Regions from separate parts of the Streptomyces sp. NPDC107498 genome, predicted to be linked through region 2. Evidence: riboswitches for the same ligand, from Rfam matches in the RefSeq annotation. Region 2 holds a riboswitch; each other region holds the start of a gene.

Region 1 (3,261 bases), on a different contig from region 2:
TGACCGAGACGGAGGCGGAGGACCGGGAGCACGTCTTCGACGCCCCGCTCCTCGCCGGGCGGCTCGCCGGGGCCACGGAGTGGCTGGCCGGGAGGCCCGGGAGCGCGGGGCTCCCGCTCGGGTACTTCGGCGCGAGCACGGGCGCGGCCGCCGCGCTGTGGGCGGCCGCCGACCCCGCCTCCCCGGTGGGCGCCGTCGTCTCGCGGGGCGGCCGGCCGGACCTCGCGGCCGAGCACCTGGCACGGGTGCGCGCCCCGACGCTCCTGGTGGTGGGCGGCGCGGACGCGGTGGTCCTGGACCTCAACCGACGGGCCCTGGCCCTGCTGCGCTGCGAGAACCGGCTCGCCGTGGTGGGCGGCGCCGGCCACCTCTTCGAGGAGCCGGGCGCCCTGGAGGAGGTGGCGGACCTCGCCACCTCCTGGTTCGCCGAGCACTTCCGGCGGCAGGGGGTCAGTACGCCGAGTTGACGTTGTCGATGGAGCCGTAGCGGTCGGCCGCGTAGTTGCAGGCGGCGGTGATGTTGGCGACCGGGTCGAACAGGTCCATGGACGTGCCGGGCACGTGGTAGGCGAGGAAGGTCGGCTCGATGACCTGGAGCAGGCCCTTGGAGGGGGTGCCGGCGACCGCGTTGGAGTCCCAGAGGTTGATGGCCTGGGGGTTTCCGGACGACTCGCGCATGACGTTGCGGAGGATCCCGTCGTAGGAGCCGGGGATGCCGTGCTGGCCCATGATGGCCAGGGACTCCCGGATCCAGCCGTCGAGGTTGTCGGCGTAGTTCGTGGCGGCGGCGGGGGCCGCCTTGCCGGCGGAGGGGGCGGCGGCGACGGCCGGGACGGCCTGCGCGGCGGAGGCGCCCGTGCCGGTGGCGACGGCGGGAGCGGCCGACCGGCGCTCGGAGCGGCTCGCCCGTTCGGTCGTGGCGGACTTCTTCGCCTTCGGCTGGGCGGGGGCGGCCTTGGCGGAATCCCGACGAATCGTCAGTTCGAGACCGGGGTGAATGAGTGACGGGTCGTCACCCACGACGCTCTTGTTGGCGCTGTAAAGGCTCTTCCAGCCCCCCCGAATTCCCTTCTTGCGGGCGATCAGGGAAAGCGAGTCACCACTCACGACGGTGTACGTGCGCACGGTGGCCGGGGCGGCGGGGGCCTTGGCGGCGGTCTGCGCGGCGGGAGCGGCGAGGGACTGGGCGGCGATCTCCGGGGCGCCGGACACGGGCGCGGCGCCGGCGACGGCCGGGGCGATGAGCGGCAGGGTGAGTGCGGCGCCACCCGTACCGACCAGGGCGAGGCCCCGGGAGACGGGGCTGCGGCGGGGGCGGCGGTGCTTACCGTGAGCAGGCATGACGGTTTCCTCTCCGGCGCCTGCGGGGTGAGCTGTCGGGTTCGGACGGGAGATGTCCGGCCGCGCGCACGCGGCTTCACCCCGAGCCGTTCCGGATTCCGGACCGGCGTATTCGTGGGTCCCCCGCTCCTGCCGTCGGGTGAAAAGGGAGTTTTACCGAGCGGCGGCAGGATTGGGCGTTCCGCTCGAATGGAGGTGACCGTAGGCCAGTAATGCGACGGATAACAAGGGGAGAGGGTCCCGGGTATGCGGAAATGGATCACGGAATTCGGATGATTCAAGATCGACGCCGTCCGGTGGGCGTCGAACTTCCTTGCCCGGTACGGGGCGGGGGAGAAGGCCGCAGAATCGTCGAGCCGTGCGAGTGAGTCGCGTCACGCGAAGCGGAATGTCCTATTTGGTATGTAGTTCCTTTCATGGGTGAATGGGGTGATAATTCATGTGATGAGTTGTTCGCCGAGAAGGCGAGGGGTGTCGCGAGGTCGACGACTCTCCGCGTGAGGGTGAAAGCGGCAAAACCGACATTCCATCTTGAAGGATGGGGGGAGTCGACCCAGGAGACATCCCCATGCCGCCCTCCGCCTCCCTGCTCAGCCCCGACGCCCTCGACCGCGAGGCGGCCGCCCTCTTCGAGAGCGCCACCTGGCAGCGGATCGTCACGGACTGGACCGCCCCCCAGGAGTCGCCGCCGGTCGAGGAGGGCTGGCGGGCCCTGCTCAGCGTGCCGGTGGACCGGCTCGTGGCCGACGCCCTGGCCGCCCTGCCCCCGGAGCTCCCCGTCGAGCGCCGCATCCCGGGACGGCTCGGCGCCGTGCTGCCGGACCGGCTGCACACCTGGCGCCGCATCGGACAGGCCGAGCTCCGCCCCTCGGTCCACCTCGGCTACGCGCGCCTGGTGCTGACGGAATGGGGCTGGCAGAACGCCCCGTACAAGCTGCGGGACGCACGCGGCGCCCGGTGCGTCTGCGGGGCCCTCCTCGCCGCCCACCGGCTCGGCTACGGCAGCGCCGACACCATGAACGAGGCGGCCGCCTGGGTCATGACCGAGCTGCGGTCACGCGGGTGGCAGGGGCTGATCGGGCCGTGGAACCGGGCCCCCGGCCGCACCGGGGCCGACGCGGTGGCCCTCCTCGACGCCACGGTCCGCCGCGCCGCGCACGCCGGGCGCTGATGCCGTGCCGCCCGGTGCCGGGCGGCAGCGGTGACCGGAAGGCCGCTGCCGCCCGGCGCGCGGGGGAGGGGTCAGCCGCTGACGCTCGGGGCTCCGGTCTCGATGTGGCCGGTGTACCGGCGCGACCAGCTCCCGTCGATGTCGGCGGTGATCGTGAAGTCGTACCAGCCGCCGTTGTACGCCACCGCGTTGAAGAAGTCCTCGCGACGGGAGTTCGCCGGAACCGTGTACGTCCACGGGCCGTCCGAGCGGTAGGCGTTCGAGCGGATCGTGAAGGTGACGGGCCCGGCCGAGGAGTTGGTCATCGTGAACCACAGGGCCGTCCTGCCCGTTCCCGACTCGGGTGCGAACCGGGCCGCCACCTCGACGGCCTTGCCCGCCTTGGAGGCGTCCCCGATGAAGCGGCGCAGGAAGCGGTTCGGGCCCATCATCGAGATGTCGTACTTCCCGGACCCCGAGCCGAGCCCGATGTTGAAGTAGTCGGTGGCCGTGCCGCCGGGATCGACGGTGTACTGCCAGGCGGCGGTGTCCCGGTACTGGTGCGGGTGGATCGAGAAGTGCGCCGACCGCTTGGCCTCCGCGCCCCGGTTGGTCATGGAGAACCAGGCGAGGATCTTGCCCGCGGCGCCGAACTCGAAGCGGTCGAGGTTGCCGTTCACCTGGTACGGCAGGGCGCGCGCGGGGCGGGTGCCGGACTCCTGGGCGGGCAGCGCGTTGTTCTGCGGCGCCGGGTTCGGCAGCGGGCCGCA
Region 2 (3,261 bases):
GAGCGCCTGGTGCGCAACCGTCTCGACGAGATCCCGCACGAGACGGCCAACCCGGCGCGCCGCGCGGCCAAGCAGCTCTCCAAGGAGCTGTTCCCGGCGGAGTCCCGGATCTCCCGGCCGCGCCAGGGCACCGAGGAGACGGTCGCCGCGATCGACGCCGCCGCCGTCCGCGCCTTCTTCGAGGCGCACGTCCGGCCGGGCACGGCCACCGCGGTGGTCGTCGGCGACCTGACCGGCGTCGACCTCGACAAGGTCCTCGCCGAGACGCTGGGCGCCTGGACCGGCGAGCCGGCCGAGCCGCTCCCGATGCCGCCGATCACCGCCGACGACACCGGGCGGGTCGTCGTCGTGGACCGTCCCGGCGCCGTCCAGACGCAGCTGCTGATCGGCCGGATCGGACCCGACCGGCACGATCGCGTCTGGCCGGCCCAGGTCCTCGGCACGTACTGCCTCGGCGGCACCCTGACCTCCCGTCTGGACCGGGTCCTGCGCGAGGAGAAGGGCTACACGTACGGCGTGCGGGCCTTCGGCCAGGTGCTCCGCTCGGACGCCGAGGGGAACGGCGCCTCGATGCTCGCCATCAGCGGATCCGTCGACACCCCCAACACCGGTCCGGCCCTCGAGGACCTGTGGAAGGTGCTGCGCACGCTCGCCGCCGAGGGCCTCACCGACGCGGAGCGCGAGACGGCCGTGCAGAACCTCGTCGGGGTGGCGCCCCTCAAGTACGAGACGGCCGCCTCGGTCGCCGGGACGCTCGCCGACCAGGTCGAGCAGCACCTCCCGGACGACTTCCAGGCCCAGTTGTACGCGCGCCTGGCCGAGACCGGCACCGTCGAGGCGACGGCCGCCGTGGTCAACGCCTTCCCGGTGGACCGGCTCGTCACCGTGCTCGTCGGCGACGCGGCGCAGATCGCGGAGCCGGTGCGCGCGCTCGGCATCGGTGAAGTGACCGTCGTGACGGGCTGATTCCGGCCCCGGGACGACAACGGGTGGGCCCCGACGGCATGGTTCGTCGGGGTCCTCCGCTTTGTCCGGATTGCGGTTGAGGGTGATCGTTTGCCCTGTGGCATGTCTTACAAAACCCGTGTCCGGTTGGTGATTGAAAGACGATCCGCATAGCGTCGGGGCGGCTGTCCGTCAGTTGCACGTGCCGCACCCGCGGCATCGGACAGCCATCGCCGAGTCCCCGTCAGGCGCGAGCCTGGGGAGCCGGGGACCCGCACGCAGTCCCTGGGGTGAATCGGGCGCCTTCGTCTCGTACGGAGGGGCCCGTAGGAGACCTTCCTGCTCCGAACCCGTCAGCTAACCCGGTAGGCGAGAGGGAAGGAAAGGACCAACCCCTACATGGCGTTCACCCGTGCCACCGGGAAGCATCGTGCTCCGAGCCGGATGGCGCGCCGCAGCGTGGGCATCGCCGGCGCCGCGACGCTCGCCACCACCGGCGTCATCGGAACCCTCGCCTCCCCGGCGCTCGCCGCCGACACGGACAACCGCTCCCTCGAGGACACCGGTCTCACCCAGGTGATCACCGAGGAGTCGCTCGTCGACCGGATCAACGCCCAGGCGGCCGCCCAGGAGCAGGAGGCCGTCGAGGCCATCGCCAAGGCGAAGGCCGAGGCCGAGGCGAAGCGCAAGGCCGAGGCCCGCGCCAAGGAGGTCCGCCTGGAGCGCGAGCGCGCCGCCCGCGCGGCCGAGCGCCGCCGTCTGGCCTCCTTCCAGCTCCCCGTCGCCGGCTCGTACGTCTCCACCGGCTACAAGACCGGTGGCTCGCTCTGGTCCTCCGGCAGCCACTCCGGCATCGACTTCCACGCCGCCTACGGCAGCCGGGTCGTCTCCGTCGGCTCCGGCACCGTCGTCGAGGCCGGCTGGGGCGGCGCGTACGGCAACAACATCGTCATCCGGATGAACGACGGCACGTACACCCAGTACGGGCACCTCTCCTCCATCGGGGTCTACGTCGGCCAGACCGTCGAGCCGGGCCAGCAGATAGCCATCTCGGGCTCGACCGGCAACTCCACCGGCCCGCACCTCCACTTCGAGGCGCGCACGAGCCCCGAGTACGGCTCGGACATCGACCCGATCGCCTACCTCCGCGCCCGCGGCGTCAACGTCTGACCCGGCCCCGCCGCGCACCGCGTCGCAAAAGCCCCGGCTCGTACTGAGCCGGGGCTTTTCGTCGGCCGGAAAGCGGTCGTGGATTCCGTCGGGGCATCGGAAATTCCGGCGTGCTGCAATAGAGTCGAAGACCGGTGCAGAACAGGCGCCGCTCGAATTGTCTCGCGCGCACCAAGGCGGAGGTCGGACATGCGCATTCCCGCGCACTCGGTATGCACGGCGATCCGGGACGACATCGTCTCCGGCGTGTTCGAGCGGGGGGCTCGACTGGCCGAGGAGCAGCTCGCCCGCCGGTACGGGGTCTCCCGGGTCCCGATCCGCGAGGCGCTGCGCACCCTGGAGTCCGAGGGCTTCGTCGTCACCCGCCGTCACGCGGGGGCCCAGGTCGCCGAGCCGACCGAGCAGGAGGCCGCCGATCTCCTCGACATGCGGGCGCTGCTGGAACCGCTGGGCGCCGCCCGGGCCGCGCAGCGGCGCACCGAGGCGCACCTCAGGGTGCTGCGCGGCCTGGTCAGGCTGGGTCAGGAGCGGGCCAGGCGAGGCCGGGCCGAGGACCTGCGCTCGCTCGGCGGCTGGTTCCACGAGACCCTCGCGCAGGCCTCCGGGAGCCCGGCCCTCACGGCGCTGCTCACCCAGCTGCGGCACAAGATCGCCTGGACGCACGTCGTGGAGCAGCCCGCCCAGCCGGTCGAGGCCTGGGCCGAGCACGGCGCGATCGTGGACGCCGTGGCGCGAGGCGACGCCGAACGGGCGCGGGCGCTGACCGCGCTGCACGCGGAGCGTTCGCTGGCGCTGCACCGGCCGAAGAATCCGGAGCGGGGCCGTGTGAGGGTTTCGCAACACGCGGTCAACACGACGGGCGCCCGGAATTAACACGCCCGTCGTATACAAAGAACAGGCATTCGGGCCGGATTTTCGTGCTGCCCGGAAAGGGGCGGAGAAAAGCGAATGACCGCGTCCCCGGGAATTCCGGGGCGCGGCCATTCGTCGTGCGGGGACCGGGGTCAGACGGTCTCGGGCAGCTCGTCCAGGCCCTCGGCGACCAGCTTCGCCAGGCGGTCGAGCGCGGCCTCGGCGCCGTCGGCCTCCGAGGCGAGGACGATCTCCTCGCCGCCCTGCGCGCCCAGACCGAGCACCGCGAGCATG
Region 3 (3,261 bases), on a different contig from region 2:
CCGGCCGGTCGGCGCTGCCGTGGCTCGCGTTGTGCGCGGTGGGCCTGGGGTGCGCGGCGGCGATGGCGCTCCTCGCCCGGGGCGGGCGGCTGGCGGCCGACTGACCCCGTGTCCCGTACGCCACTCGGCCCCGTGGGAGTCGCCGCGCCGGGCGGCGGCGGCCACCCTGGGAGGGCGCGGTGCGGACCGCGGCCGGTCGGACCGGGCAGGAGAGCACAGGTGGGGCACCCCCTAGGAGCGGCGGGCGGAGGACGGCGGGGCGGCGAGGGCCGCCCCGAGCACAGCGGTGCCCGTCGGTTCATCCGCGCGCTGCCCCCGCTGGTCATCGCGGGCGGCATCGGCTTCGACCTGGCGACCCCGCCCGCGTACACCGCGTCGCCGCTCTTCTCCGCCGCCCCGCTGATCGCCGCGCCCTTCTTCTCGATGCTGACCACCCTCCTCACCGGGATCGCGGCCGTCCTCGCCTCCGTCGGGCTGCACCTCTACAACGGCACCGCCGACGAGGTCCCCTCCCTCACCGAGACCCTGACCGTCCTCACCGTCTCCGCGCTCGCCCTCCTCATCAACCGGGTCGTGCGCCGCAGCGGCGAGCGGCTCGCCTCGGCGCGGGTCATCGCGGAGACCGCGCAGAAGGCGGTGCTGCCGACGCCCGCGGAGCGGATCGGCGGACTGCAGTGCGCGGCGCGGTACGAGGCGGCGCAGGCCGACGCGTTCATCGGCGGCGACCTGTTCGCCGTCCAGGACACCCCGCACGGGGTGCGGCTCGTGGTCGGGGACGTCCGGGGCAAGGGGATGGACGCGGTCGAGGCCGTCGCCGTCGTCATCGGGGCCTTCCGGGAGGCGGCCGAGCAGGAGCGGACCCTGGAGGGCGTGGCGCGGCGCCTGGAGCGGGCGCTGGCCCGGGAGGGCACCCGCCGGCACGGCCTCGACGCCTTCGAGGGGTTCACCACGGCCGTCCTGGCCGAGATCCCGCGCGCCGACGGGAGCGGGACCTTCGACGGTTTCGTACGGGTCGTCAACCGGGGGCACCCGCCGCCGCTAATGCTGTACGCGGACGGGCGGCTGGACCCACTGGAGCCGGGCGAGGCGGCGCTGCCGCTCGGCATGGGCGACCTGGCGGCGTGGCCGGACCGGGCGGAGGCGCGGCCGTTCCCGCCGGGCGCGACGCTGCTCTTCTACACGGACGGCCTCTCGGAGGCGCGGAACGCGCGGGGCGTCTTCTACGATCCGGTGGCGCGCCTCGCCGGGCGGATCTTCCCGGGGCCCGAGGAGCTGCTCGACGCGCTCGTGGACGACGTACGGCTCCACACGGGCGGCGGGTCGACCGACGACATGGCGCTGCTCGCGGTGAGCCGGCCGGCGACGGGGCAGCCCGAGCGGCGCCGGACGATGCCGGTGGTGCCGCCGGGCAGCCCCGGTCACCGGCCGTAGTCGAGAGGTGTCACTGCGATAACAATTGACATAACGTCAGATCGCGAGGGTTTCGCCGTTCCCGCCCCGAGCCCCCCTGAAGGGGGGTCAACTCGGGCGATACACCCCCAATCCAATGAATGATCAAGGGGAACGGCTTGGAATCGGGACCCCCTGTCTATTAACGTTCGATAACGCAGCGCGGTCGTCCCAGCCGTCGCAAGAGACGGCACCGCGCGCACGCGCCGAATCCTGAAAAGGAACCGGGGAACCACCACTTGGGGTGAATCGGGCCCCTTCGCACCCGTGCGAACCACGCACGCGCGCGAGAGCCCGTAGGAGACCTTCCTGCTCCGAACCCGTCAGCTAACCCGGTAGGCGAGAAGGAAGGAAAGGAGCGCGCCTTCGTGGCGTCCAACACCCCCGCCCCCGAAGTCCCCTTCGACGCCTTCGGCGGCGGCGCGGGTCCCGCCGCTCCCGACACCGAGTGGAACCCCACCGAGGGCTCCCTCCGCGCCGAGAGCCGCTCCGGCGGCCGGCACCGGGTCGTCAAGCAGCGCTCCAACTTCGCCCGCTCCTCCACCGTCCTCGGCGTCGGCGTCATCGCGGCCGTCGGCGCGGGCGGCCTCGCCACCGCGCAGGAGAAGCCCCCGGTCGCCATATCGCTGCCGGACCTCCCCGACCTGAACCTGCCGGACGCCCACGACCTCCCCGGCCTCGGCGACCTCCTCCCCGAGGAGGACAGCGCGCCCGTCACCGCGGCCCGCGCCAACCCGGCCCCGCTCACCGCCGCGACCTACACGACCGACACCGCCGACCGGGCGACCGGACAGGCCGAGCAGGCCGCCGCCCCCGCCGCGGGCGAGGCCCTGCGCGCCCGCATCCTCCAGCAGGCCGAGCAGCAGCAGGCCTCCGCCGACGCCGCCGAGAAGGCCGCGACGGAGAAGGCGGCGGCCGAGAAGGCCGCCGCGGAGGCCGAGGCCAAGGAAGCCGCCGCGGAGAAGGCGGCCGCCGAGGCGAAGGCGAAGGCCGAGGCGGAAGCCAAGGCGAAGGCGGAGGCGGAGGCCGCCGCCAAGGCCGAGGCCGAGCGCCTCGCCCAGCTCGCCGCCAGCTACTCGCTGCCGGTCTCCTCGTACACCCTCACCGCCACCTACATGCAGTCCGGCTCGATGTGGTCCTCCGGCCACCACACCGGCCTCGACTTCGCCGCCCCCACGGGCACCCCGCTCAAGGCGGTCCACGGCGCGACCGTCAAGTCGGCGGGCTGGTCCGGCTCCTACGGCTACCGGATCGTCCTGGAGCTGGAGGACGGCACCGAGGTCTGGTACTGCCACCTCTCGTCCATGCTGGTCAGCGCCGGGCAGACCGTCTCCACCGGCGAGACCGTCGGCCGCGTCGGCGCCACCGGCAACGTCACCGGCGCCCACCTCCACATGGAGGTCCACACCCCCGGCGGCGACGGCATCGACCCGGCGTCCTGGCTCCGCTCCAAGGGCCTGAGCCTCTGAGGAACCGCACGGAATAGGCCCGGCGGCGGGAACGGTTGACCGACGCATGACCTCTCTCCGCCGACTGGGCACCTCCGATCTGCACGTCTTCCCCGTGGCCCTGGGCGGCAACGTCTTCGGCTGGACCGCCGACGAAGCGCAGTCCTTCGCCGTCCTCGACGCCTACGCCGCCGCAGGCGGCAACTTCGTCGACTCCGCCGACGTCTACTCCGCCTGGGCCGAGGGCAACGAGGGCGGCGAGTCCGAGACCGTCATCGGCCGCTGGCTCGCCTCCCGGGGCAACCGCTCCGACGTCCTCGTCGCCACCAAGGTCGGCGCCCACCCCCACTTCAAGGGGCTGTCC

The links. A riboswitch is a leader RNA that binds a small molecule or an ion and turns the genes downstream of it on or off. The one in region 2 is predicted to bind cyclic di-AMP.
Region 1: linked by a shared signal. The riboswitch ahead of ACZ66Z_RS25510 (LysM peptidoglycan-binding domain-containing protein) and the one ahead of ACZ66Z_RS22080 (M23 family metallopeptidase) in region 2 are both predicted to bind cyclic di-AMP.
Region 3: linked by a shared signal. The riboswitch ahead of ACZ66Z_RS32620 (M23 family metallopeptidase) and the one ahead of ACZ66Z_RS22080 (M23 family metallopeptidase) in region 2 are both predicted to bind cyclic di-AMP.

What each region holds. Positions count from the first base shown of each region.
Region 1 is NZ_JBVJPE010000016.1:1,838-5,098, reverse strand. Features, by position in the region: gene ACZ66Z_RS25515 (phosphoribosyltransferase family protein) at 1-467, shown strand, start outside; gene ACZ66Z_RS25510 (LysM peptidoglycan-binding domain-containing protein) at 451-1,341, opposite strand; cyclic di-AMP (ydaO/yuaA leader) riboswitch at 1,344-1,502, opposite strand; gene ACZ66Z_RS25505 (DUF6197 family protein) at 1,910-2,512, shown strand; gene ACZ66Z_RS25500 (phosphocholine-specific phospholipase C) at 2,584-3,261, opposite strand, start outside.
Region 2 is NZ_JBVJPE010000012.1:125,977-129,237, forward strand. Features, by position in the region: gene ACZ66Z_RS22075 (M16 family metallopeptidase) at 1-966, shown strand, start outside; cyclic di-AMP (ydaO/yuaA leader) riboswitch at 1,167-1,332, shown strand; gene ACZ66Z_RS22080 (M23 family metallopeptidase) at 1,345-2,115, shown strand; gene ACZ66Z_RS22085 (GntR family transcriptional regulator) at 2,305-2,988, shown strand; gene ACZ66Z_RS22090 (HPr family phosphocarrier protein) at 3,120-3,261, opposite strand, start outside.
Region 3 is NZ_JBVJPE010000027.1:60,618-63,878, forward strand. Features, by position in the region: gene ACZ66Z_RS32610 (MFS transporter) at 1-104, shown strand, start outside; gene ACZ66Z_RS32615 (PP2C family protein-serine/threonine phosphatase) at 220-1,431, shown strand; cyclic di-AMP (ydaO/yuaA leader) riboswitch at 1,644-1,805, shown strand; gene ACZ66Z_RS32620 (M23 family metallopeptidase) at 1,818-2,918, shown strand; gene ACZ66Z_RS32625 (aldo/keto reductase) at 2,965-3,261, shown strand, end outside.